Regions from separate parts of the Rhodoferax sp. WC2427 genome, predicted to be linked through region 2. Evidence: predicted binding sites of a transcription regulator. Region 2 holds the regulator's gene; each other region holds the start of a gene.
What was found. Region 2 encodes LexA, which represses DNA repair genes until DNA is damaged. Its sites were predicted from a motif close to ACTGTATNNNNATACAGT; they were not measured.

Region 1: the regulator LexA is predicted to act here: its motif matches at 4,265-4,282, upstream of recA (recombinase RecA).
Region 3: the regulator LexA is predicted to act here: its motif matches at 4,183-4,200, upstream of imuA (translesion DNA synthesis-associated protein ImuA).

The regions. Positions count from the first base shown of each region.
Region 1 is NZ_CP162006.1:340,593-348,316, forward strand. Features, by position in the region: gene AB3G31_RS01585 (pyridoxamine 5'-phosphate oxidase family protein) at 1-550, shown strand, start outside; gene fusA (elongation factor G) at 641-2,635, opposite strand; gene AB3G31_RS01595 (response regulator transcription factor) at 3,029-3,703, opposite strand; gene AB3G31_RS01600 (MarR family winged helix-turn-helix transcriptional regulator) at 3,728-4,201, opposite strand; gene recA (recombinase RecA) at 4,335-5,429, shown strand; gene recX (recombination regulator RecX) at 5,484-5,957, shown strand; gene AB3G31_RS01615 (sugar ABC transporter permease) at 5,954-7,207, opposite strand; gene AB3G31_RS01620 (ATP-binding cassette domain-containing protein) at 7,217-7,724, opposite strand, start outside.
Region 2 is NZ_CP162006.1:3,109,996-3,117,719, reverse strand. Features, by position in the region: gene AB3G31_RS14700 (hypothetical protein) at 1-767, shown strand, start outside; gene AB3G31_RS14695 (D-2-hydroxyacid dehydrogenase family protein) at 915-1,922, opposite strand; gene AB3G31_RS14690 (hypothetical protein) at 2,105-2,488, opposite strand; gene lexA (transcriptional repressor LexA) at 2,655-3,320, opposite strand; gene AB3G31_RS14680 (asparaginase) at 3,414-4,415, shown strand; gene adk (adenylate kinase) at 4,464-5,120, opposite strand; gene kdsB (3-deoxy-manno-octulosonate cytidylyltransferase) at 5,214-5,969, opposite strand; gene AB3G31_RS14665 (Trm112 family protein) at 5,974-6,156, opposite strand; gene lpxK (tetraacyldisaccharide 4'-kinase) at 6,187-7,158, opposite strand; gene AB3G31_RS14655 (ExbD/TolR family protein) at 7,173-7,589, opposite strand; gene AB3G31_RS14650 (MotA/TolQ/ExbB proton channel family protein) at 7,612-7,724, opposite strand, start outside.
Region 3 is NZ_CP162006.1:3,586,039-3,593,762, reverse strand. Features, by position in the region: gene AB3G31_RS16745 (GlxA family transcriptional regulator) at 1-114, opposite strand, end outside; gene choX (choline ABC transporter substrate-binding protein) at 309-1,208, shown strand; gene AB3G31_RS16735 (3-keto-5-aminohexanoate cleavage protein) at 1,221-2,111, shown strand; gene AB3G31_RS16730 (GDSL-type esterase/lipase family protein) at 2,104-2,721, shown strand; gene AB3G31_RS16725 (L-carnitine dehydrogenase) at 2,731-3,684, shown strand; gene AB3G31_RS16720 (thioesterase family protein) at 3,674-4,159, shown strand; gene imuA (translesion DNA synthesis-associated protein ImuA) at 4,315-5,040, shown strand; gene AB3G31_RS16710 (DNA polymerase Y family protein) at 4,982-6,307, shown strand; gene AB3G31_RS16705 (error-prone DNA polymerase) at 6,312-7,724, shown strand, end outside.

The DNA of each region.
Region 1 (7,724 bases), 2.0 Mb from region 2:
CCACGTGGCTTTTGCCGACGACAAGGGCACGCACAACATCCCCACCGCCTGCTGGCGCACGGGCGAGCACCTGTACCTCCACGGCTCCAACGGCGGGCGTTTGCTCAAGCTGCTGGCGGGCGGCACCCAGGCCTGCGTGGCCATCACCCATGTGGACGGGCTGGTGCTGGCGCGTTCGGCCTTCAACCATTCGATGAACTACCGCTCGGCGGTCATTTACGGCCAGTTCGAGCGGGTGGTGGCCGATGCCGACAAGCGCGCCGCGATGGACGCGTTCATGGACAAGGTCGCGCCGGGCCGCAACGCCGAGATCCGCCGGGGCAGCGACAAGGAGTTCGCCGCCACCACCGTGATGCGCATCGCGCTGGACGAGGCCGTGTGCAAGCTGCGCACCGGCCCGCCTGTGGACGACGCAGAGGACATGGGCATTCCGGTATGGACCGGCGTGCTGCCGCTGGTACAGACCCGTGCCGCGCCTGTGGTGGACGCACCGGGGCCGGGAACCGTGCCCGGCTATGTGCAGCAGTGGCAGGGGGTTGCTATTGTTTAAATAGCTGCTTACGCTCATCCAATAAGCGCCAGGCACCGATTTTGTATAAAAAAAGGGCGAACCCATGGGTTCGCCCTTTTCAGCGTGGCATCAGCCTTGCCGCGGTGCCACGGCGTAGTGGTCCAGCTGCATGGTGTAGCTGGCCCGGCCCGCGGTCAGGGCGCGCAGGCTGCCGATGTAGCCAAACAGCGTTTGCAGCGGCACCATGGCCTGCACCACGGCGGCGTTGCCACGCTGGTCCTGGTGGCGCACCTGGCCGCGGCGGCGGTTCAGGTCGCCGATCACGTCGCCCACATGGTCCATGGGCGTGGTCACTTCCACCGCCATCACCGGCTCCAGCAGCGTCGGCCCGGCTTCGCGCTGGGCCTGCATGAAGGCCTGCAGGCCCGCCACCTCGAAGGCCAGGGTGGACGAGTCCTTCTCGTGGAAGCTGCCGTCTTCCAGCACCACCCGCACATCGGTCACCGGGTGGCCCGCCAGCACACCCGCCAGGGCGGCACGGCGCACGCCTTGCTCCACGCTGGGGATAAATTCCTTCGGAATCGCCCCGCCGGTGATGGCGCTCTCAAACTGCAGGCCCGCACCGCGCTCCAGGGGCTCCACGCGCAGCGCCACCTCGGCGTACTGGCCGGGGCCGCCGCTTTGCTTTTTGTGCAGATAGCGCACGTGGGCCGCATGGGCGATGGTTTCGCGCAGGGCCACTTGCGGTGGGCCGGTGCGCACGGTCACGCCGAAGCGGCTGCGCAGCTTTTCCAGCGTCACTTCCAGCTGCAGTTCGCCCACGCCAGACAGCAGGGTCTGGCCGGTGTCGCCGTCCTGGCCCAGGCGCAGGCTGGGGTCTTCGTCCACCAGGGTGTGCAGGCCGCGCGAGAAGCTGTCCTGGTCGTCGCGCGAATGCGGCTCCACCGCCATCGACAGCACCGGCTCGGGCGCGTGGATTTCCTCCAGCACCACGGGCTGGGCCGGGTCGCTCAGGGTGTGGCCGGTCTTGCTGTTTTTCAGACCGGCCACGGCCACGATGTCGCCCGCCTGGGCCAGCGCCAGTTCTTCGCGGCGGTCGGCGTGCATTTGCACCACCCGCGACAGCCGCTCGCGCTGGCCGGTGTGGGTGTTCAGCACCGGGGTGCCCGCATGGGCTTCGCCGCGGTAGACGCGCAGGTAGCTCAGCGTGCCGTGCTCGTCGTGCACCACCTTGAAGACCAGTGCGGCAAAGCCGTCACCGGGCGGCAGCGCCAGCGGGCGGTCTTCGGGGGCGGGCAGGTAGTCCACCACCGCGTCGAGCAGGGGCTCGATGCCCTTGTTCTTCAGCGCGGCCCCGGCCAGCACGGGCACAAAGGCCCCTGCCAGCGTGCCCTTGCGGATGCAGGCGCGCAGCACGTCTTCCGGCACGGTTTGGCCGTCCAGGTAGGCGGTGAGGGCTGCGTCGTCCTGCTCCACGGCCAGCTCCACCAGGCTGCGGCGGGCGGCTTCGGCGGCGGCTAGCAGCTCGGCGGGCACGGCGGCGCGCGTCAGCGTAGGCTGGCCCCGGTCGTTGGGCGGCCAGTACAGGGCCTGCATGCTGAGCAGATCGACCACGCCTGCAAACCCGGCCTCCTGGCCGATGGGCAGCTGCAGCACCAGCGGGGTGACGGCCAGGCGCTCGGCGATCATGGCCACCACGCGGGCAAAGTCGGCCCCGGTGCGGTCCAGCTTGTTGACCAGCGCAATGCGCGGCACGCCGTAACCGTCGGCCAGGCGCCAGTTGGTCTCGGTCTGCGGCTCGACCCCGGCCACGCCGTCAAACACCACCACCGCGCCGTCCAGCACGCGCAGCGAGCGGCTCACCTCGATGTTGAAATCGATGTGGCCGGGCGTGTCGATCAGGTTGATCTGGTGGCCGCGCCAGGCCACGGTGGTGGCGGCGCTGTTGATGGTGATGCCGCGCGCCCGCTCCTGCGGGTCGTAGTCCATGGTGGCATTGCCGTCGTGCACTTCACCGGTGCGGTGGATTTCGCCGGTGGTGAACAAAATGCGTTCACTCACCGTGGTTTTGCCCGCGTCGACGTGGGCGATGATGCCAATATTGCGAAGTTTTCTCGTAGTCATACGATGTTCCTTAAAGACAAAAACCCTGGCCCGCATGCTGCTGACCAGGGTTTCAAAAGGCCTCACATCCGAGTGAGGCCCTTAAAAATTCCCGCAGCTAGGGAGTTATGTCTTGCGCCATGGATGCCGCACCAATGGACGAGCGCAAGCCCACCATCCACTGGTGCGGATGAATCGTGGCGATCAGCTTGTCATAGGTACGCATAAGAACTTTCAGGCTCCAGAAAACAAAAAACCCCGGTCAAACATCTTTGCCGGGGTGGGGGAGTTCGTTCCGGCAAGGCACAGCGCCTTCCGAATAATCGGAAGGTGTCTAAAGGATCAATGCTTTGTTTATCGATGTCATGGTGTCGATTATAAAAACTAAACTCTGCACTGTCCAGTGGCTGCCATTCACGGCGCAATTTTTTCCAGGCAATAGCCCAGCCCGCGCACGGTGGCGATGCGGATCGGGCCTTTTTCGATTTTCTTGCGCAGGCGGTAGATGTAGACCTCGATGGCGTTGACGCTGACCTCTTCGCCCCATTCGCACAGGCGCTCGATCAGCTGCTCCTTGCTCACCAGCCGCCCCACGCGCTGCAGCAGCACCTCCAGCAGGCCCAGTTCGCGGGCCGACAGCTCCAGTGTCTTGCCGTCGATGCTGGCCATGCGCCCGGCGTGGTCGTACAGCAGCGGGCCGTGCTGGATGCTGCTGCTGGCCCCGCCCGCGCCGCGCCGCGCCAGGGCGCGCACCCGGGCCTCCAGCTCCTGCAGGGAGAATGGCTTGGCCATGTAGTCGTCGGCCCCAAAGTCCAGGCCCTTGACGCGCTCTTCCACGCTGTCGGCTGCCGTCAAGATCAGCACCGGCAGCGACGAGCCGCGGGCGCGCAGGCGCTTTAAGACCTCCAGGCCGTGCATCTTCGGCAGGCCCAGGTCGAGGATCAGCAGGTCGAATTCGCGGTTGGTCAATAGCGCCGCATCGGCCTCGGTGCCGCTGGCCACGTGGTCCACCGCCGCCCCCGAGGCGCGCAGGCCGCGCAGCAGGCCATCGGCTAGTACCTGGTCGTCTTCTGCAATGAGGATGCGCATGCGTGTCTCCTTGTTTTTTCGCGATTATGTCGCGTAGGCTTCCAAACCCAGCGCTACCACCGTGGCTACTTCGGTGCCGACGGCCTGGTGGAACTCGTCCTCGGCCTGCGCCACCGCGTCCTGGAAGGCTTTCAGCCAGGCCAGCCCGGTGGCGGTAAACACCACCCGCCGGGCCCGCGCGTCCAGCGGGTCGGGCTCGCGGGCCACCATGCCCCAGGCGGCGCACTGGTCCACCAGGTCGCCCATGGCCTGTTTGCTCATGCCTGCCTGGGTGGCCAGCTCGGTGAGCCGCGCGCCTTGTAGCGGCAGGTGCCGGGTGATGTGGATGTGGGCCGCGCCCACCTGCGCCCGCGCCGCCAGGTTGCCCAGGGCCAGCGGCACGTCCACATTGCGGGCCATCAGCTCCAGCACGCGGGCATCGAAGCGGCGCAATGCGGCGGCCATCAAGCGGCCCAGATGGGTTTCGCGCCAACCTTGCTCGGCGGTCAAATTCAACATTTTTCGATAGTAAGCCAAACTGACTAAAAAATCTATTGCAGAACTATGGTGTCGCCGTAAACTACTGTTCAAGCATCCAGCCTGTAGTTAACCGCAGGCAATCCCGTCCTCCATTTTTTGAAAGACCCGCCGCATGAACGCCGTCGCCAAAGCCCCTCCCGTCGCCCCCACCCCCGCCGCGCTGGCCGAAAAAGCCAAGGCCCTGCAAGCTGCGCTGGCGCAGATCGAAAAGCAGTTTGGCAAAGGCACCATCATGCGGCTGGGCGAGGGCGAAGTCATTGAGGACATCCAGGTGGTGTCCACCGGTTCGCTGGGCCTGGACATTGCGCTGGGCGTGGGCGGCCTGCCCCGTGGCCGCGTCATCGAGATCTACGGCCCCGAGTCCAGCGGCAAGACCACGCTGACCCTGCAGGTCATCGCCGAAATGCAAAAGCTCGGCGGCACCTGCGCCTTTGTGGATGCCGAGCACGCGCTCGACACCCAGTACGCCCAGAACCTGGGTGTCAACCTGCAAGAAATGCTGATCAGCCAGCCCGACACCGGCGAGCAGGCCCTGGAAATCGTCGATTCGCTGGTGCGCTCTGGCGCGGTTGATCTGATCGTGGTCGACTCGGTGGCGGCTCTGACCCCCAAGGCCGAGCTGGAAGGCGAAATGGGCGACAGCCTGCCCGGCCTGCAAGCCCGCTTGATGAGCCAGGCGCTGCGCAAGCTCACCGCCCACATCAAGAAGGCCAACTGCATGGTCATCTTCATCAACCAGATCCGCATGAAGATCGGCGTGATGTTCGGCTCGCCCGAGACCACCACCGGCGGCAACGCGCTGAAGTTCTACGCCTCGGTGCGCCTGGACATCCGCCGCACCGGCACCATCAAGAAGGGCGATGACTCCATCGGCAACGAGACCAAGGTCAAGGTGGTGAAGAACAAGGTGGCGCCCCCGTTCAAGACGGCCGAGTTCGATATTTTGTTTGGCGAGGGCATCAGCCGCCAGGGCGAAATCATCGACATGGGCGTGGAAGCCAAGGTGATCGAAAAGTCGGGTGCCTGGTACGCCTACCAGGGCGAGAAAATCGGCCAGGGCCGCGACAACGCCCGCGAATTTCTGCGCGAGAACCCCGGCCTGTCCATCGAGATTGAAAACAAGGTGCGCGAGTCGCTGGGCATCCCGCTGGTGCCGGTGGCTGCCGAGCCCGCCAAAGAAGGCAAGAAGGCCAAGGTTGAGGCTTAAATCGGGCTCTGGCGCTTATTCCATCAGCGTGACAAGCTATTAGGTTTGTAGCAAATGGCTTTCGCACCGTCCAAGGGCCTGGTGCCCATCAGCCTCAAGGGCCGGGCCTTGCGCCTGCTCAGTGGCCGCGAACACTCGCGTGCTGAGCTGGAGCGCAAGCTGACGCCCTACGAGGAGGTGCCCGGCACCCTGGCCCAGGCGCTGGACGAACTCCAGGCCAAGGGCTTCATCAACGAGCAGCGGGTGGTGGATTCGGTGCTGTACCGGCGTGCCGCCAAGCTGGGCACGGCCCGCATCCGGCAAGAGCTGCAAAGCAAGGGCCTGGACCCCGGCATGGTGCTGGACGCGGTGGCCAGCCTGCAAGACACCGAGCTGGCCCGCGCCCGCGAGGTCTGGCGCAAGAAGTTCGGCACCCCGCCGCTGGATGCCGCCGCCCGTGGCAAGCAGCAGCGCTTTCTGCTGGCCCGGGGCTTCTCGGGCGAGGTGGTGCGCAAGGTGGTGGCGGGCGGGGATGACGACTTTGACTAAGCCCTGCCGTGGGATACGCGGGATTGGCGGGCCAGGGAATCGACGATCACCGCAATCGCCAGCACCGCACCGGTGATCATGTAGCGCAGCGACGACGACAAGTCCAGCAGCGTCAGCCCGCTGGAGATCGACTGGATCACGATGATCCCCAGCAGCGCCGAGTACGCACTGCCGCGCCCGCCAAACAGGCTGGTGCCGCCAATCACCGCAGCGGCAATCGCATTCAAATTCACATCACCCGTACCGGCCTGCTGGCTGGCCGAGGCCAGGCGGGCCGAGGCCATCACGCCGCCAAACGCGGCCAACGAGGCGCACAGCACGAACACGCTGGCGTAGATGCTGCGCACCTTGATACCGGCGCGGCGGGCCGCCTCGCGGTTGCCGCCCACGGCGTGGACCATGCGGCCCCACTGGGTGCGGGTGAGTGCGTAGTCCAGCCCCACCACCAGGGCGATGAAGATGCCAAACATCCACGGAATCCCCCGGTCCTGGTAGAAGTACAGCGCAATCAGCTCCAGCACCACGGTGAGCACGGCAGTGCGCAGCACCAGGCGGCCCATGGATTCGGCAGACAGACCGGCGGCGCGGCGGCGGGCGGCGGTTTTGGCACCCGCTACCGCCATCACCAGCCCGGCCATCGCCACCACGCCGTAGGCCACCCAGGCGGGCATGAACAGCGACTGGCCCAGGTTCACCAGTGGCGAGTCGTAGGGCAGGTTGATGGAGCCGGTGCCGCCCAGCACATACAGCTGCGCACCCAGAATGGCCAGCAGACCGGCCAGCGTGGACACAAAGCTGGGCATGCCAAAGCGGTTGAACAGCTGCGCGTAGACCAGGCCGATCACCGCGCCCGTGGCCACTGCCGCCGCCACCGCCCAGCCCACCGGCCAGCCGTGGTTGACCCACAGCACGCCGACGATGGCCGATGCAAAGCCGCTGACCGAGCCCACCGACAGGTCGATCTCGCCGACCATCAGGATGCAGATGATGCCGAGCGAGATCACCCCGATGGTGGATGCGTCGAACAGCATGTTGATCAGGTTGGTGCTGGACAGAAAGATCGGGTTGATGCTCTGGAACACCGTCCAGATGACGGCCAGGCCGACAATCACGGGCAGCGAGCCCAGATCCCCGGCTTTCACCTTGTCGATGAAGGTGCGGATAGCGCCGCCCACGCCGGTTTCGACCTGGTAGCGTTCGTCGCTGCGGTCCAGCAGCGGTGGGGCTTTCGCCACGGAGTTAGTGGACATGGGGATGCCTTATGCGGTGTGGGTTTGGAGGGTTTCACGTCGCGTGGAGCGGCGTGAAACAGAGTTGTCGGCAGCCCCGGTGATGGCTCCCACCAGTTCGTGGTTGGATGCATCGGGCAGGAACACGCCGTTGTTTTTGCCCAGGCGCAGCACCACGATGCGGTCGGCCACGGCGCGCACGTCTTCCATGTTGTGGCTGATCATGACCACGCCCAGGCCCTTGTCGCGTACCCGTTCGATCAGGTCCAGCACCTCGGCGGTCTGGGCCACACCCAGGGCGGCGGTGGGCTCGTCGAGCAGGATCAGCTTGGGCGAGAGCAGCAGCGAGCGGGCAATGGCCACCGTCTGGCGCTGGCCGCCCGACAGCGATGCCACCGGAATGCGCACGCTGGGGATGCGGGCCGACAGCTCGTTGAGCAGCTGCCAGGCCTTGACCTCCATGTCCACCTCGTTCAGGTGGAAGGGGCTGAGTTCCTTGCCCAGGAAGATGTTGGCCACCACGTCCAGGTTTTCGCAC
Region 2 (7,724 bases):
AGGCGGAATACCAGCAGCAGCGCGATGCTTTCAACCGCATCTTCAACAGCCATATTCCCGAGTTCCCTGCGTTTACCCGCGAGGGCCAGTCCCTGGAAGGCTACCCTGCGGTGTTGCGTAGCATCGAAAGCCAGTGGGGAACCCCCAAGGTGCTGGATTTCATCGAAGCCTGCCTGTTCCGCGACACCGCCACCGGGGCGGGTAAGCCCTTTGACCTGGCCGCCTACCGCGAACTGCTGCTGCTCTACGCCATGGCCCAGGGCACCGTGCGCCAGGCGGATGGCTCTGCGCACAGCCCGAAGACCCGGCCACGTACGGCAGCCGTTACCCGTCCGCAGGAGCTGGAGTTGGACATCTCCCAACCCGTGCCGCTGGAGGCTTCGGCCCCGCGCGAGACTTCGTTCACCCAGCCGATGTTGCTGATGTCGGAGATGGCCCCTCTGGAGAGCCAGGACACCCATCCGCAGCCGCTGGCACCTGCGCACCGTCCGCCGCTGGACCTGGATCTGGACCTGAATCTCGATTTCTCCAACTCCGAGTTGATGGCGATGCAGGAAATTCCCTCTGTGCCCGCCACTTTGCCCCCGGTGCCTGCGGCCCTGGACCTGGACTTCGACCTGGATCTAGACCTGGACCTGGCTGCGCCCGCACCGGTAGCGGCCCCCGTGCCAGCACCGCCAGCGATTCCGGTGGTGGACAGCAATATGCTGGAGTTCGACCTGTTCGACCCCAGTATTGAGGCCAAGATCTCGCCCAAGAAGACCTGATCCCTGGGCTGCAAGCGGGACTTGCAAAATCTATAAAAAACGGCCAAAAAACCATAGGTTTTTTGGCCGTTTGTGCTTGTCCTATAGACGCAGGCAGCTATCAAATTATTTTGAAAATAGAGAGCAATGCGCGCCTCTGGCGTACTGCTAGCGCCGTACCTGCAGGGCCGCAGGATTGATGATGTTGGTAGGTGTGCCCTTGATGAAGTTCAGCACATTGTCAAACGCCGCATTGAAGTACATCTCGTAGCTGTTTTGCTCCACGTAGCCGATGTGCGGGGTGCAGATGCAGTTCTCCAGCCGCAACAGGGCGTGGCCCTGCAAGATCGGCTCGCTCTCGAATACGTCGATGGCAGCCATGCCGGGGTGGCCGCGGTTCAAGCCCGCCAGCAGCGCGTCAGGCTCGATCAGCTCGGCCCGTGAAGTGTTGACCAACAGCGACGTGGGCTTCATGCGCGACAGGTCTTCCAGCGTGACGATGCCACGGGTTTCTTCGTTCAGCCGCAGGTGCAGCGACAGCACATCCGACTGCGCAAACAGGGCCTCCTTGCTGTCGACCACCTCCACCCCGTCGGCCAGGGCCCGGGTGCGCGAAGTCTCGCGGCCCCAGACCAGCACCTTCATGCCGAAAGCGCGGGCATAGGTGGTGACGATCTGGCCGATGCGGCCATAGCCCCAGATGCCCATGGTCTTGCCTTTGAGCACGGTACCCATGCCGAAATTGGGCGGCATGGACGCGGTCTTCATGCCCGATTGCTGCCAGACCCCGTGCTTGAGGTTGCTGATGTACTGGGGTAGCCGCCGGGACGAGGCCAAAATCAGCGCCCAGGTCAGCTCGGCCGGGGCCGTGGGGGAGCCCACGCCCTCGGCCACGGCAATGCCGCGCTCGGTGCAGGCGGTGACATCCACATGGGCACCGATGCGCCCGGTCTGGGCGATCATCTTCAGGCGCGGCAGCTTTTCGATCACCGCCCGGTTGAGCTGGGTGCGCTCGCGGATGAGTACGATGATGTCGGCATCCTTGAGGCGCACCGACAACTGGCCCAGGCCTTTGACGGTGTTGGTATAGACCTTGGCAGCAAAGGGTTCCAGCTTGGTGGCGCATTCGAGTTTGCGCACGGCATCTTGGTAGTCGTCGAGGATCACAATGTTCATCCCCTGATTGTGCCTTGGTGCCGGTGCCTGTTGCCTGAATTGCTGCAACGGCGCAATGGTTGCATGGCGGCCGTTACCATCGGCCCGCCGCGGCGGCACCACCGGTGTGGCCGGGCCATTAGCAGGCTAACGGCAGGTTATCGGCAGGCCCATGGTTGGCCGGTGGCAGGGTGGTGGACGGCCTACTGCAGCAGTTCGCCGTTGCGGGGAGCGGACTCCAGCGCCGCCATACGGTCCAGCTCGGCGCAGACATCGGCCATGCGGCCCGAGATGCGCATGCGTCCGGCGCTGGCCGCCGACTGCGGCGTGTCGATGACCCGGAGCACCCGCACCGGGCGGCGGGGCGTGGCAGGCGGCGGGGCGCTGCAGCCGGGGCGGGCCGCCCAGGCGGGTGCCGGGTTGGGGTGGTTGTTGCAGCTAGGGGCCCAGACCATGGCCGGACGCGCTGCCTGGGGCGCGCGCGTGCTGCGCTGGGTGCCTGCGGTGGGCGTACTGGCAGTGAGCCAGCCCATCAGACCTTGGAACGAGCCCAGTAAACCCGTAGGCGAAAACGATGCGATTCCCATAGGACCTCCCCAACAAGCGGTGTTGAATACGGACGAAGCGGTGGCAATAACCGCGAACTAACGCGGAAAAAACGCGGGTAGTGGATGCTGCGGGGGCTTCCCACAGGCTGCTGCGCTTTACATGAACTTACGTTTGGCGCAGCAGGGCGCCGTGGCTGGGACGCCGCTACACCAGCAAGGTGTTGCGGATGAGCCCGACCGCCAGGCCTTCGATGGCGAAGTTTTCTTCCGGGTCGACCACGATGGTGGGGTAGTCGGGGTTTTCCGGCAGCAGCTCGATGAGGTTTTTGGTACGGCGGTAGCGTTTGACGGTCACGTCGTCGCCCAGGCGGGCCACCACGATCTGGCCATTCTTGGCGTCGGTGGCCGATTGCACGGCCAGCAGGTCGCCGTCGAGGATGCCGATGTCGCGCATGGACATGCCGCGCACCTTGAGCAGGTAATCGGGCTTGTGGCGGAACATGCTGGCTTCAACGTGGTAGGTTTGGTCTACGTGTTCCTGCGCCAAAATCGGGGAACCGGCGGCCACCCGGCCGATCAGGGGCAGGGCCAGCTGGGTGAGCACGTTGTGCAGGCGCGACTCGTTGATGGAGCGCAGGGTGTCGCTCTTGAGGCGGATGCCGCGCGAGGTGCCGCTGACCAGCTCAATCGCGCCTTTGCGGGCCAGGGCCTGCAGGTGCTCTTCGGCGGCGTTGGCCGACTTGAAGCCCAGAGTGTTGGCGATTTCGGCGCGGGTGGGGGGCGCGCCGGTACGGGCGATGGCGGACTGGATCAATTCCAGAATCTGCTGCTGGCGGGCGGTGAGTTTGGCGGGAAACAAGGGCAGATCCATGGGGTGACTCCTAGGCGGGACCGAAGTGTTGGGCTGTTTTAATATCCAGTGACTGTATTTTTAACCAGTTTTTGAAAGTTTGCAAGCATGGCCGTGAATTCAAGTTCTTCCAGGATCGTGGTGCTGGGCACCGGCGGCACGATTGCCGGCCGCGCCAGTCGCGCGGGCGATAACCTGGGCTATACCGCGGGCGAAGTGGGTGTGGCGCAGCTGCTGGAGTCGCTGGGCGGCTTTGCCGACGCGGTGGAGCTGGTGGCCGAGCAGGTGGCCCAGGTGGACAGCAAGGACATGGGTTTTGGCCTGTGGCAGCAGCTGGCGGCGCGCTGCGCGCACTGGCTGGCGCAGGAGGATGTGGTGGGCATCGTCATCACCCACGGCACCGATACGCTGGAGGAAACCGCGTACTTTTTGCAGGCGGTGCTGGACCCGGCCAAGCCGGTGGTGCTGACCTGCGCCATGCGCCCGGCCACGGCCCTGGTGCCCGACGGGCCGCAGAATCTGCTGGATGCCGTGGCGGTGGCCACCACCCCGGGCGCACGCGGCGTGGTGGCCGTGTGCGCGGGCAAGGTCCATAGCGCGCGCGATGTGCAGAAGGTGCACAGCTACCAGGTGGATGCGTTCGCCTCGGGCGACGCGGGCCTGGTCGGGTTGGTGGAAGAGGGCCGGGTGCGGCTGTTGCGGCCCTGGCCTTCGGTGGTGGATTTTTATGAGGGAAATATGCCTCCAGCGCTTATTCAATCAGCGCAAGCAGCTATCAAAAGTGTAGTTTTGGGTGGTCTGCCTGCCAGCGGCTGGCCACGGGTGGAGATCGTGTTGAACTACGCCGGGGCCAGCGGCTGGCTGGTGGAAGCGCTGGTGGCGCAGGGGGTGCAGGGCCTGGTGGTGGCCGGCACGGGCAATGGCACGGTGCATGCCGCGCTTGAGGCGGCCTTGCTGCGGGCCATGGCGCAGGGGGTGCGGGTGGTGCGCTCCACGCGCTGTGTGTTTGGCCGGGTGCTGGGATGGGGGGCGGATGCGATTCCCGACGCGCAGGGCTTGTCGCCCGTCAAGGCGCGGATTGCGCTGCTGTTGGAGCTGCTGGCTCTGCGGGCGTAAAAAAGCCGCCTGGCGCAGGCCAGGCGGCTTTCAAGAGGGTTTGCGGGCCTAGGCGGCCAACGCGGCAAAGGCCCGGGCCGTGATGTCTTCGACGCTGCCGGTGCCGCTGATGGCGCGGTACTTGGGGGCGGCGTTGGGCTCGTTGCGGGCCCAGCTGGAGTAGTAGTCGACCAGCGGGCGGGTTTGGGCGCTGTACACCTCGAGCCGCTTGCGCACGGTTTCTTCCTGGTCGTCGGGGCGCTGCACCAGCGGTTCGCCGGTCACGTCGTCAATGCCTTCGACCTTGGGCGGGTTGAACTTGACGTGGTAGGTACGGCCCGAGGCGGGGTGCGAGCGGCGGCCGCTCATACGTTCGATGATGGCCTCGAAGGGCACGTCGATTTCCAGCACGTAGTCGAGCTTGACCCCAGCGGCCTTCATGGCATCGGCCTGGGGCAGGGTGCGGGGGAAGCCGTCGAACAGGCAGCCATTGGCGCAGTCGGGCTGGGTCAGGCGTTCCTTGACCAGGTTGATGATCAGGTCGTCGCTGACCAGGCCACCGGACTTCATCACCGCGTCGGCCTGCAGGCCCAGGGGCGTGCCAGCCTTGACGGCTGCGCGCAGCATGTCACCGGTAGAGATTTGCGGGATGCCGTATTTCTGGCAGATAAAAGTGGCTTGCGTGCCTTTGCCGGCACCAGGTGCACCCAACAAAATCAGTCTCATGGAAAAGTCCTCGAAGTGTTTAAAACTGCGCGGCGCTGCTGGCCCACATGTGCTAGCCGCAGCGCTTCATTGCGCGTGAGGATACCAGAGGCTTTAGTACAGTTTGCTTACACGCTCGAGGTCTTCCGGCGTGTCCACACCTGCGCCTGGCGCGTGTGCGCTTGTGTGCACGGCGATGCGGTAGCCGTGCCATTGGGCGCGCAGCTGTTCCAGGGCTTCGCTGACCTCGATCGGGGCCTGTGGCAGGGTCGGAAACAGGCGCAAAAAACCGGCGCGGTAAGCGTAAATCCCTATGTGGCGCAGCGGGGCCGGGCTGGGCAGGCTCTGGAAACTTTTGTCGGCCGTGGCCCCGTCGCGCCACCACGGGATGGGCGCGCGGCTGAAGTACAGGGCGTACTGCTGTGCGTCCAGCACCACCTTGACCACGTTGGGGTTGGTGAAGTCGGCCAGGCTGGGGATGGCGTGGGCAGCGGTGGCCATGCTGGCACCGGGGCGCTGCTCCAGCAGGGTGGCCACGTCGTTGATCAGCCCGGGGTCGATCAGGGGTTCGTCGCCTTGCACATTGACCACCAGGTCATCGCCATCCAGCCCCAGCAGGGTGCAGGCCTCGGCCAGGCGGTCGCTGCCGGAGGGGTGGTCGGCGCGGGTCAGCACGGCTTCGATGCCATGGGCGGCGCAGGCTTCCAGGATGGCGGCACTGTCGGTGACCACCACGGTGCGCCGGGCCAGGGACAGGCTGGCGCGCTGGGCGGTGCGGACCACCATGGGCACGCCGCCCAGCAGGGCCAGCGGCTTGTTGGGCAGGCGGGTGGACGCCAGCCGGGCGGGGATCAGGACGGTGAAGCGCATGGGTTTACAGGCCGAGTTCTTCGTCGCTCAGGGTGCGGGCTTCGTTCTCCAGCAGCACGGGGATGCCGTCGCGCACCGGGTAGGCCAGGCGGGCGCTGCGCGAAGTGAGCTCTTGGCGTTCGCGGTCGTATTGCAGCGGGCCCTTGGTCACGGGGCAGACCAGCAGTTCCAGAAGTTTGCTATCCATGGGGAAATCTCAGTCGGTGTGGGGTGTGGATCATAGCCACGGATGGACGCGCTGGTCGAGTGCGGCCCAGAAGCCCGCGTCGATCGCCAGCACCAGGGGCACGGCCAGCGCATCGGGTTGGTGCTGCCAGAGTTTGACCGCATCTTTTTCGGTACAAATCACGGCTTTGTGCTTATCAGATGGGCGTGACCAGCTATCAAAATTGTAGTGATCCGGCAAAGCCCGGGTTTCTTCCAGCGAAAGGCCTGCGGCACGCAGCATGCTGAAAAAGCTCTCCGGCTGTGCAACGGCGGCCACGGCCAGCACCGGGGAGCCGCGCAGGGTGGCCAGCGGGACGCGGGTGCCGTTGGCCTGCACCGCGTAGTCGGCCAGGGTGCGCTGGGCGCGCCAACCGGCGAAGGCGGGGTTCGCGCCGCTGTGCAGCACCAGATCGACAGGCCGCGGCCAGGCTTCGCGCAGCGGCCCGGCGGGCAGCAAAAAGCCGTTGCCCACGCCGCGGTCGTCAAAGATGCAGATTTCCAGGTCGCGGTGCAGGGCGTGGTGCTGCAGGCCGTCGTCACACACGATGAGCTGGGTGGTGGGGTAGGCGGCCAGCAAGGCTTGCGCGGCCTGCAGGCGCTGGCGGGCCACGAACACCGGCACCTGGCAGCTGCGCTGGACCAGCGCGGGCTCGTCGCCCACGTCGGCGGGCAGGCTGTCGGGCCGTACTTCGCGGCAGTCGGTGCTGCTGCGGCCGTAGCCGCGTGACACCACGCCGACGCGCACGCCACGTGCCGTCCAGTGCTGCACCAGGGCCATCACCACCGGGGTTTTGCCCGAGCCACCGGCCACCACGTTGCCGACCACGACGACCGGTACCGGCACGCGGCCAGACTTCTTGAGGTGGAGGCGGTACATCAGCTTGCGCACCCCGGCCAGCAGGCCGTAGAGCAGCGACAAGGGCCACAGCAGCCAGGCTTGCCAGCCGCGCCGCTGCCAGATGCGCAGCAGGGTTTGTTCCACGCTAGAGGACCACGTTACTTGGGGGTGGATTGGGTGGCAAAGGTGATCTGGTTCAGCCCCGAGCGGCGGGCGGCTTCCATCACGGTGATGACAGACTGGTGGGTGGCGCTGGCATCGGCGCTGATGATCACAACCATCTCCTTGTTGCCATGGGCGGCGTTGACCAGGGCTTGCGACAGGGCTTCGATGCTGCGTCCGTCGACCGGGCCCTTGTTGATGGCGTAGCGGCCATCGCTGCTAACGGCCACGATGATTTCTTTGGGGTAGTCGCGCTGCGCGTCGGTGTTGGCCACGGGCAGGGTGATCTGCAGCTCGGTGAACTTGCTGTAGGTGGTGGACAGCATCAAAAAGATCAGCACCACCAGCAGCACGTCGATGAACGGGATGAGGTTGATTTCGGGCTCTTCCTGGCGGCGGTGGCGAAAATTCATGGTGGGTGTCTTGGTGTGCGGCTCAGCCGCGTTTGCGCACGGCGTTCAGGTGGCGGGCAAACTGGTCGGCGGCCAGTTCCAGCGTCATCAGGTACTCGTCCACCCGGGCCCGGAAATAGCGCCAGAAGATCAGCG
Region 3 (7,724 bases), 480 kb from region 2:
GTGGTACAGGTCTTTGTGGTACCGGTTCGCCACCCGCAGCGGCTCGACCGCCGACACAAAGCCCAGCATCGAAAACGCGGGCAGCAGCAGAAAGTACAGGTCTTCGGTGGGCATGCCGGTTTTTAGCAGACTGGGGCAAACCCGCGTGGTCGCTGCTGGTCAATGACTGGTCGCAATGCGTCGTTTTTTGAGGGGTCCCCCCGGTAAATTCCTTCCATCGCAAGGCGGTGGGCGCTGTTTGCGGTGTTTATTCCAAAGGAAACATGATGAAGAAATTGCTCCAGGGTGTGGGGTTGGCGGTGGCGGCGATGTGCGTGGTGCCTGCGATGGCCCAGGATGCCGAAAGCTGCAAGAAGATCCGTTTTGTGGATATCGGCTGGAGCGACATCACCGCCACCACCGCGCTGGCCACCACAGTTTTTGAAGGCCTGGGCTACAGCCCCAGCACCACCATCGCCTCGGTGCCCATCTCTTTTGCGGGCTTGAAGAGCAAGCAGATCGACGTGTCGCTGGGCTACTGGAGCCCCATGCAAGACGGCATGGTCGATCCGCTGGCCAAGGCCAAAAGCCTGGTGGTGCTGCCCACCCCCAACCTCAGCGGTGCCAAGGCCACCCTGGCGGTTCCCGCCTATGTAGCCGAGGCGGGTCTGAAGAGCTTTGCCGACATTGCCAAGTTCCAGAAGGAGCTGGACGGCAAGATTTTCGGCATCGAAGCCGGTAGCAGCGCCAATGCCAAGGTGCAGCAGATGATCGACAAGAACGAGCTGGGCCTGGGCGGCTTCAAGCTGGTGCAGTCCAGCGAGGCCGGCATGCTGGCCGAGGTGCAGCGCGCCATTCGGCAGAAGAAGATGGTGGTGTTTCTGGGCTGGGAGCCGCACCCCATGAACATCCAGATGAAGCTGAACTACCTGACCGGCGGTGACGCCTACTTTGGGCCCAACTTTGGCGAGGCCTCGGTCAAAACCCTGGTGGCCACCGACTTCCAGGAGCGCTGCCCGAACGCAGGCAAGCTGGTGTCCAACCTGGTTTTCAGCACCGATGTGGAAAACCGCCTGATGGTGCCCATCATGGCCAAGGTCCTGCCCGCCACCGCCGCCAAAGCCTTCTTGAAGCAAAACCCCGAGCTGCTGACCCAATGGCTGGCGGGCGTTAAAACCTATGACGGCAAAGACGGCCTGCCCGCCGTGCGCACGTCCCTCGGTCTATAAAGAAAGCCACACATGAACCATGATGTCATCCTGACCTGTGCCGTGACCGGCGCGGGCGACACCGTTGGCCGCCACCCGGCCATTCCCGTCACCCCCAAGCAGATCGCCGAAGCCGCGGTAGAGGCCGCCAAAGCCGGGGCCACCGTAGTGCACTGCCATGTGCGCGACCCGGCCACTGGCAAAGGCAGCCGCGACCCGGCGCTGTACCGCGAGCTGGTGGACCGTATCCGCTCCAGCGGCGTGGACATGGTGCTGAACCTGACGGCCGGCATGGGCGGCGACCTGGAAATCGGCGCGGGCGAAAACCCCATGCAGTTCGGCCCCGGCACCGACCTGGTTGGCGGGCTGGCCCGGCTGATCCACATCGAAGAGTTACTGCCCGAAATTTGCACGCTGGACTGCGGCACGCTGAATTTTGGCGACGGCGACTACATCTACGTGTCCACCCCTGCCCAGTTACGCGCCGGTGCCAAGCGCATTCTGGAGCTGGGCGTGAAAGCCGAGCTGGAGGTGTTCGACACCGGCCACCTGTGGTTTGCCAAGCAGATGCTGAAAGAAGGCCTGCTGGGCGACGCGCCGCTGTTCCAGGTCTGCCTGGGCATCCCCTGGGGTGCGCCTGCCGACACCACCACCATGAAAGCCATGGCCGACAACATGCCGCCGGGTGCCACCTGGGCTGGCTTTGGCATTGGGCGCATGCAGATGCCCATGGTGGCGCAGGCCGTGCTGCTGGGCGGCAATGTGCGCGTGGGGCTGGAAGACAACCTCTGGCTGGACAAGGGCGTGCCCGCCAGCAACGGATCGCTGGTGGAGCGGGCCCGCAGCATCATCAGCATGATGGGTGCGCGCACGCTCACCCCGGAAGAAGGACGCCAGAAGCTGGGCCTGAAAAAGCGTGGCTGATCTGATCAACGACCACCGCATTTGCTTCGTCGGCGATTCGATGACGCAGGGCACCAGCGACCCGACCTGCCTGGGTTGGCCGGGCCGTGTCAGTGCCGCTGCGTGGAACCGGGGCTATGCGGTGACCGCCCATAACCTGGGCATCCGCGGCGATACCAGCCAGGGCATCGCGGCGCGCTGGCAGGCCGAGTCGGCAGTGCGCCTGCAGGTGCAGTGCCATAAATACCTGGTGTTTTCATTCGGTGCCAACGACATGACCCCGCAGGACGACGGCTTGCGGGTGCCGGTGGCGCAGAGTGTGGAATGCTTTACCCGCATCGTCTCCACGGCCCAGGCGCTGCACCCCACCGTGGTGCTGGGCCCGTTCCCGGTGGGCGAGGCGGCGCAGGATGCCCGCATCCTGGACCTGTGCCCGCTGTACGCCGACCGCGCCCGGGCCCTGGGCGTGCCGTATATGCCGGTGGCCCGATTCTTGGCCGACAGCGCACTCTGGCGGGCCGACGTGGCCGCCAGCGACGGCTGCCATCCGGGGGCGGCGGGCTACCAACTGGTGGCCGACCAGGTGCTGGCCTGGCCCGCCTGGTGGTTCAACTCATTAACAACTCTTTAAGCTTTCACCATGACCATCACCACCCACATCAAGACTTTCGCCGCCCTGGGCGTAGGCGTTATCGGCAGCGGCTGGGTCGCACGCGCACTGGCCCACGGGCTGGATGTCGTCGCCTGGGACCCGGCTGCCGGGGCCGAGCAGCAACTGCGCGCCAACGTGGCCAATGCCTGGCCTGCGCTGGAGCGGCAAGGTTTGGCGGCAGGGGCTTCCATGGAGCGCCTGCGTTTTGTCGCCACCATCGCCGAATGCGTGCAGCACGCCGACTTCATCCAGGAAAGCGCCCCCGAGCGGCAAGACCTCAAGCTGTCGCTGCACGCGCAGATCAGCGCGGCCGCCCGGCCCGATGCCATCATCGCCTCGTCCACCTCCGGCCTGTTGCCCACCGACTTTTACGCCAGTGCCACTCACCCCGAGCGCTGCGTGGTCGGTCACCCGTTCAACCCGGTGTACTTGCTGCCCCTGGTGGAAGTGGTGGGCGGCGAAAAGACCTCCGCCGAAGCCATTGCCGCGGCTATCAAAATCTATAGCGCACTTGGCATGCGGCCCCTGCATGTACGCAAGGAAATCCCCGGATTCATCGCCGACCGCCTGCTGGAGGCCGTGTGGCGCGAGGCCCTGCACCTGGTCAACGACGGCGTGGCCACTACCGGCGAGATCGACGATGCCATCCGCTATGGCGCAGGCATCCGCTGGTCCTTCATGGGCACGTTCCTGACCTACACCCTGGCAGGGGGCGATGCGGGCATGCGGCATTTCATGGCGCAGTTTGGCCCGGCCCTGGAGCTGCCCTGGACCAAGCTGGTGGCGCCTAAACTCACCGATGCGCTGATCGACAGCGTGGTGGAGGGCACCACTGCCCAGCTCGGCACCCACAGCATCAAGCAACTGGAGCGCTACCGCGACGATGCCATCCAGAGCGTGATGGCCGCCGTGGAAGCCGCCAAAGCCCGCCATGGCATCTGACCCCCTGTACATCGCCAAAGTGCCGCCCGAATGGGTGGACTACAACGGCCACCTGCGCGATGCCTACTACGGGCTGATTTGTAGCTACGCCACCGACGCACTGATGGACCAGATCGGCCTGGATGCCGCGGGCCGCGCCCGCACCCACGGCAGCCTGTTCACGCTGGAAAGCCATATCCACTACCTGCACGAGGTGAAGCTGGGGGCCGAAGTGCAGGTGCAACTGCAGGTGCTGGGCTTGGACGCCAAGCGGTTGCATATTTTTCTGCAGCTGCTGTTGCCGGGCCAGGCGGAGCCGGTGGCGGTGTGCGAGCAGATGCTGCTGCATGTGGACATGCGTGGCCCCCGTTCGGCGGCCTTTCCCGCCGAGGTGCTGGCCCGGGTGCAGCGCATCGCGGCGGCACACCATGCACTGCCCGTGCCCGCCCTGGTGGGGAAGGTGATGCAACTGCCCGGAGCACGGCCTACGAGCTAGCGGGGTTGGGGTGATGTGCGTATACTGTACGTATAAACAGTATATTGACGCCCATGCAAGCCCAACCCGCATGGTACGAAGCGCTCCCCGCAGCGCCCGTGCCAACTCCACGTCTCCCAAGTCCCCCACGGGGGCTCGGCCAGCTGCCTCCCGCTGTGGCGGCGGCGGTCTGGCGTGGTTCCGAGCTGGGCACGCCCGTGGCCTCGGTGGTTTCATCCGGGTGGGCACTGCTGGACCAGGAACTGCCCGGCGGCGGCTGGCCCTGCCATGCGCTGGCCGAGGTGCTGAGTCCGCAACCGGCGGTATTGGAATGGCGGCTGCTGGGGCCAGCGCTGCGCCAGGTGGTGGCCCGGGGCGGCCAGGTGGTGGTGGTGGCCCCGCCCCGGCAGCCGCACCTGCCGGGCCTGGTACATGCGGGGCTGGACCCGCGCCAACTGGTGTGGATCCAGGCCGATACCCCCGCAGAACGGCTGTGGGTGACCGAGCAGCTCATCAAATCTGGCTCGGCCGGTGCCCTGGTGGCCTGGGTGCCGCAGGCGCGGCAAGAGCAGATCCGCCGCCTGCAGGTGTGCGCGCAAAGCTGTGCGGGCCTGGTGTTCCTGTGCCGCCCCGAAGCCGCGCAGCATGAAGCCTCGGCGGCCCCGCTGCGGGTGCATGCCAGCCTGGGCCTGGACTGGGCGTTGCGCGTGCAGGTGTTCAAGCGCCGCGGCCCGGTGCACGCGGGGCAGGTCACGCTGCCCTCGGTGCCCGGTGGGCTGGCGTCGGTGCTGACACCGCGCCTGCTGCGCCCCAGCCAGTTTTTTCTTCCCCGCGAAAGTTCCCATGCTGTGGGCCGCCTTGCTCCCCGAAGCACCCCCACCCCCCAACCCGCCCCGCACTGAGGCGCTGCAGGGTCTGGCGGTGTGGTGTCTGCAATTCACCCCCCGCGTGGCCGTGCTGGAAGCCGCCGTGCTGATGGAAGTGGAGGGCAGCGAGCGCCTGTTTGGCGGCAGGCGCGCGCTGGCGGCGCAGGTGCGTACGGAATCTGCGGCGCTGGGCGTGGCTTTTCTGGCCTGGGCCCCCACCAGCCTGGCGGCGCTGGCCCTGGCGCGCTGCGGCGTGCGCAACGGCTTTGCCCAGCCGCTGGCGGTGCTGCTGGATGCCCTGCCGCTGGCATCTTTGGCGGCGGTGGCGGCCCATGCGCCGATGCTGGCGCGCCTGGGCTGCACCACCCTGGGCCAGGTCCGGGCGCTGCCACGCGGCGGGCTCAGCCGCCGCTTCGACAAGGAGTTGCTGGTGGCCCTGGACCAGGCCTATGGCCTGCGCCCCTGTGCCCATGCCTGGGTGGCGCTGCCCGAGCAGTTCCATGCCCGGCTGGAGCTGATGTCGCGGGTCGAGCATGCCCCGGCCATTCTGTTCGGTGCACGCCGCCTGCTGCTGCAGCTGTGCGGCTGGCTGGCAGCCCGGCGCTGCGGTGTCACGGCCGTCACCCTGCGCTGGTGCCACGATGCCATGCGCTCCAAAACCGCCGGTGACGGTGGTGAACTCACCATCCGCACCGCAGAGCCCACCCGCAGCGTCGAGCACCTGGCACGGTTGCTCGCAGAAAACCTGGCCAAAGTGCAGTTGCTGGCCCCGGTGGGGGATCTTGAGCTGCTGGCCGTGGAGGTGCGGGCCTTTGAAGCGCCCACCGCCTCCTTGCTGCCCGACAGCCAGCAAGACGGCGAGTCGCTGGCCCTGGTGCTGGAGCGCATTGCCGCCCGGCTGGGGCCGCAGCGGGTGCTGCGCCCGGTGCTGCAGGAAGACCACCGCCTGGAGTGGACCGTCCACTGGCAACCGGCCCCGGCACCGCTGCCACGCAAGAGCGCTGCCACCTCTCCGGCGCCGTACACGCTGCCCCAGCCCAGCTTTGTACTGCTGCAGCCCTTGCCCTTGGCGGTGCAGGACCATCGGCCGCTGTACCAGGGTTTGCTGCAGTTGCTGTCGGGCCCGCACCGGGTCGAAGGCGGCTGGTGGCACCGGCTCAGCGATGAGACGGGCACCCATGCCCAGACCGTGGTGCGCGACTACTGGGTCGCCCTGAGCGCACACGCCGGGGTGCTATGGATCTACCAGACCCGGCTGGCCGACGAGGACACCGCCTGGTTCCTGCACGGCATGTTCGCCTGAAGCCATGTTGTCCGACCGACCGACCGTTCCATCGACCATTCCGGCCTATGCCGAGCTGTGGTGCCTGAGTAATTTCTCTTTTCTGCGCGGTGCCAGCCAACCCGACGAGCTGGTGGAACGGGCCAAAAAACTGGGCTATGCCGCCCTGGCGGTCACCGACGAGTGTTCCATGGCGGGTATCGTGCGCGCCCACGTGGCCGCCAAGGAGCAGGGCCTGCCATTGCTGGTGGGCAGCCAGTTCCAGGTCGATGGCGAGGCGCCGTTCACCTTCATCGTGCTGGCCTGCAACCTCAACGGTTACGGCAATCTGTGCGAGTTCATCACCGGGCTGCGCCGGTCGGCGCACAAGGGCACGTACCACCTCAGCCGCGATGCCATCGCCCCGCAGGCCCTGGCCGACTGCGTGGTGCTGGCCGCACCGGACCGGCGCTCCACTGGCGCGCAGCTGGAATCCGTGGCCCGCTGGCTGCTCGGTGCCTTTACCGGCCGCTGCTGGCTGGCGGTGCAGATGCTGCGCGTGCTGGGCGACGAGATGTGGCTGCACCAGCTGCGCCAGGTCAGCGCGCTCACCGCCATTGCGCTGGTCGCCGCCGGGGACGTGCACATGCATGTGCGCTCCCGCAAGCCGCTGCAGGATGTACTTACCGCCACCCGGATCGGCCAACCCCTGACCGCCTGCGGCCTGGCCCTGCAGCCCAATGCAGAGCGGCATTTGCGCACCCGGCTGCGCCTGGCCCAGACCTACCCCCCGGACCTGCTGATGGAGACCCTGCAAGTGGCCGCCCGCTGCGACTTTTCTCTGGACGAGTTGCGCTACCGGTACCCGGACGAAGTGGTGCCGCCGGGCGAAACGCCTATGGGGTATCTGCGCCGCATCACCTACGAGGGGGCAGGGCGGCGCTGGCCGCAGGGCATGGCCGCCAAAGAGCAGGAGCAGATCGAGCACGAGCTGGCACTCATTGGCGATCTGCGCTTCGAACACTACTTTCTCACTGTCTACGACATCGTGCGTTTCGCCCGCAGCCAGCACATCCTCTGCCAGGGCCGGGGGTCGGCGGCCAACTCCGTGGTTTGCTACTGCCTGGGGGTGACCGAGGTGGACCCGGCGCGCATGCGCATGCTGTTTGAGCGCTTCATCAGCCGCGAGCGCAACGAGCCGCCCGACATCGATATCGACTTCGAGCACGAGCGGCGTGAAGAGGTGCTGCAGTACCTGTACGCCAAATACGGTCGGGACCGCGCGGCACTGACCGGCGTGGTCATCTGCTACCGACCCAAATCGGCCATCCGGGACGTGGGCAAGGCGCTGGGGTTCCCGCTGGAGACCCTGGAACTGCTGGCCAAGGGCCACCACTGGTGGGATGGCCAGACCGTGGACCCCGTGCGGCTGCAGGAAGCGGGCCTGCGCCTGGACGAC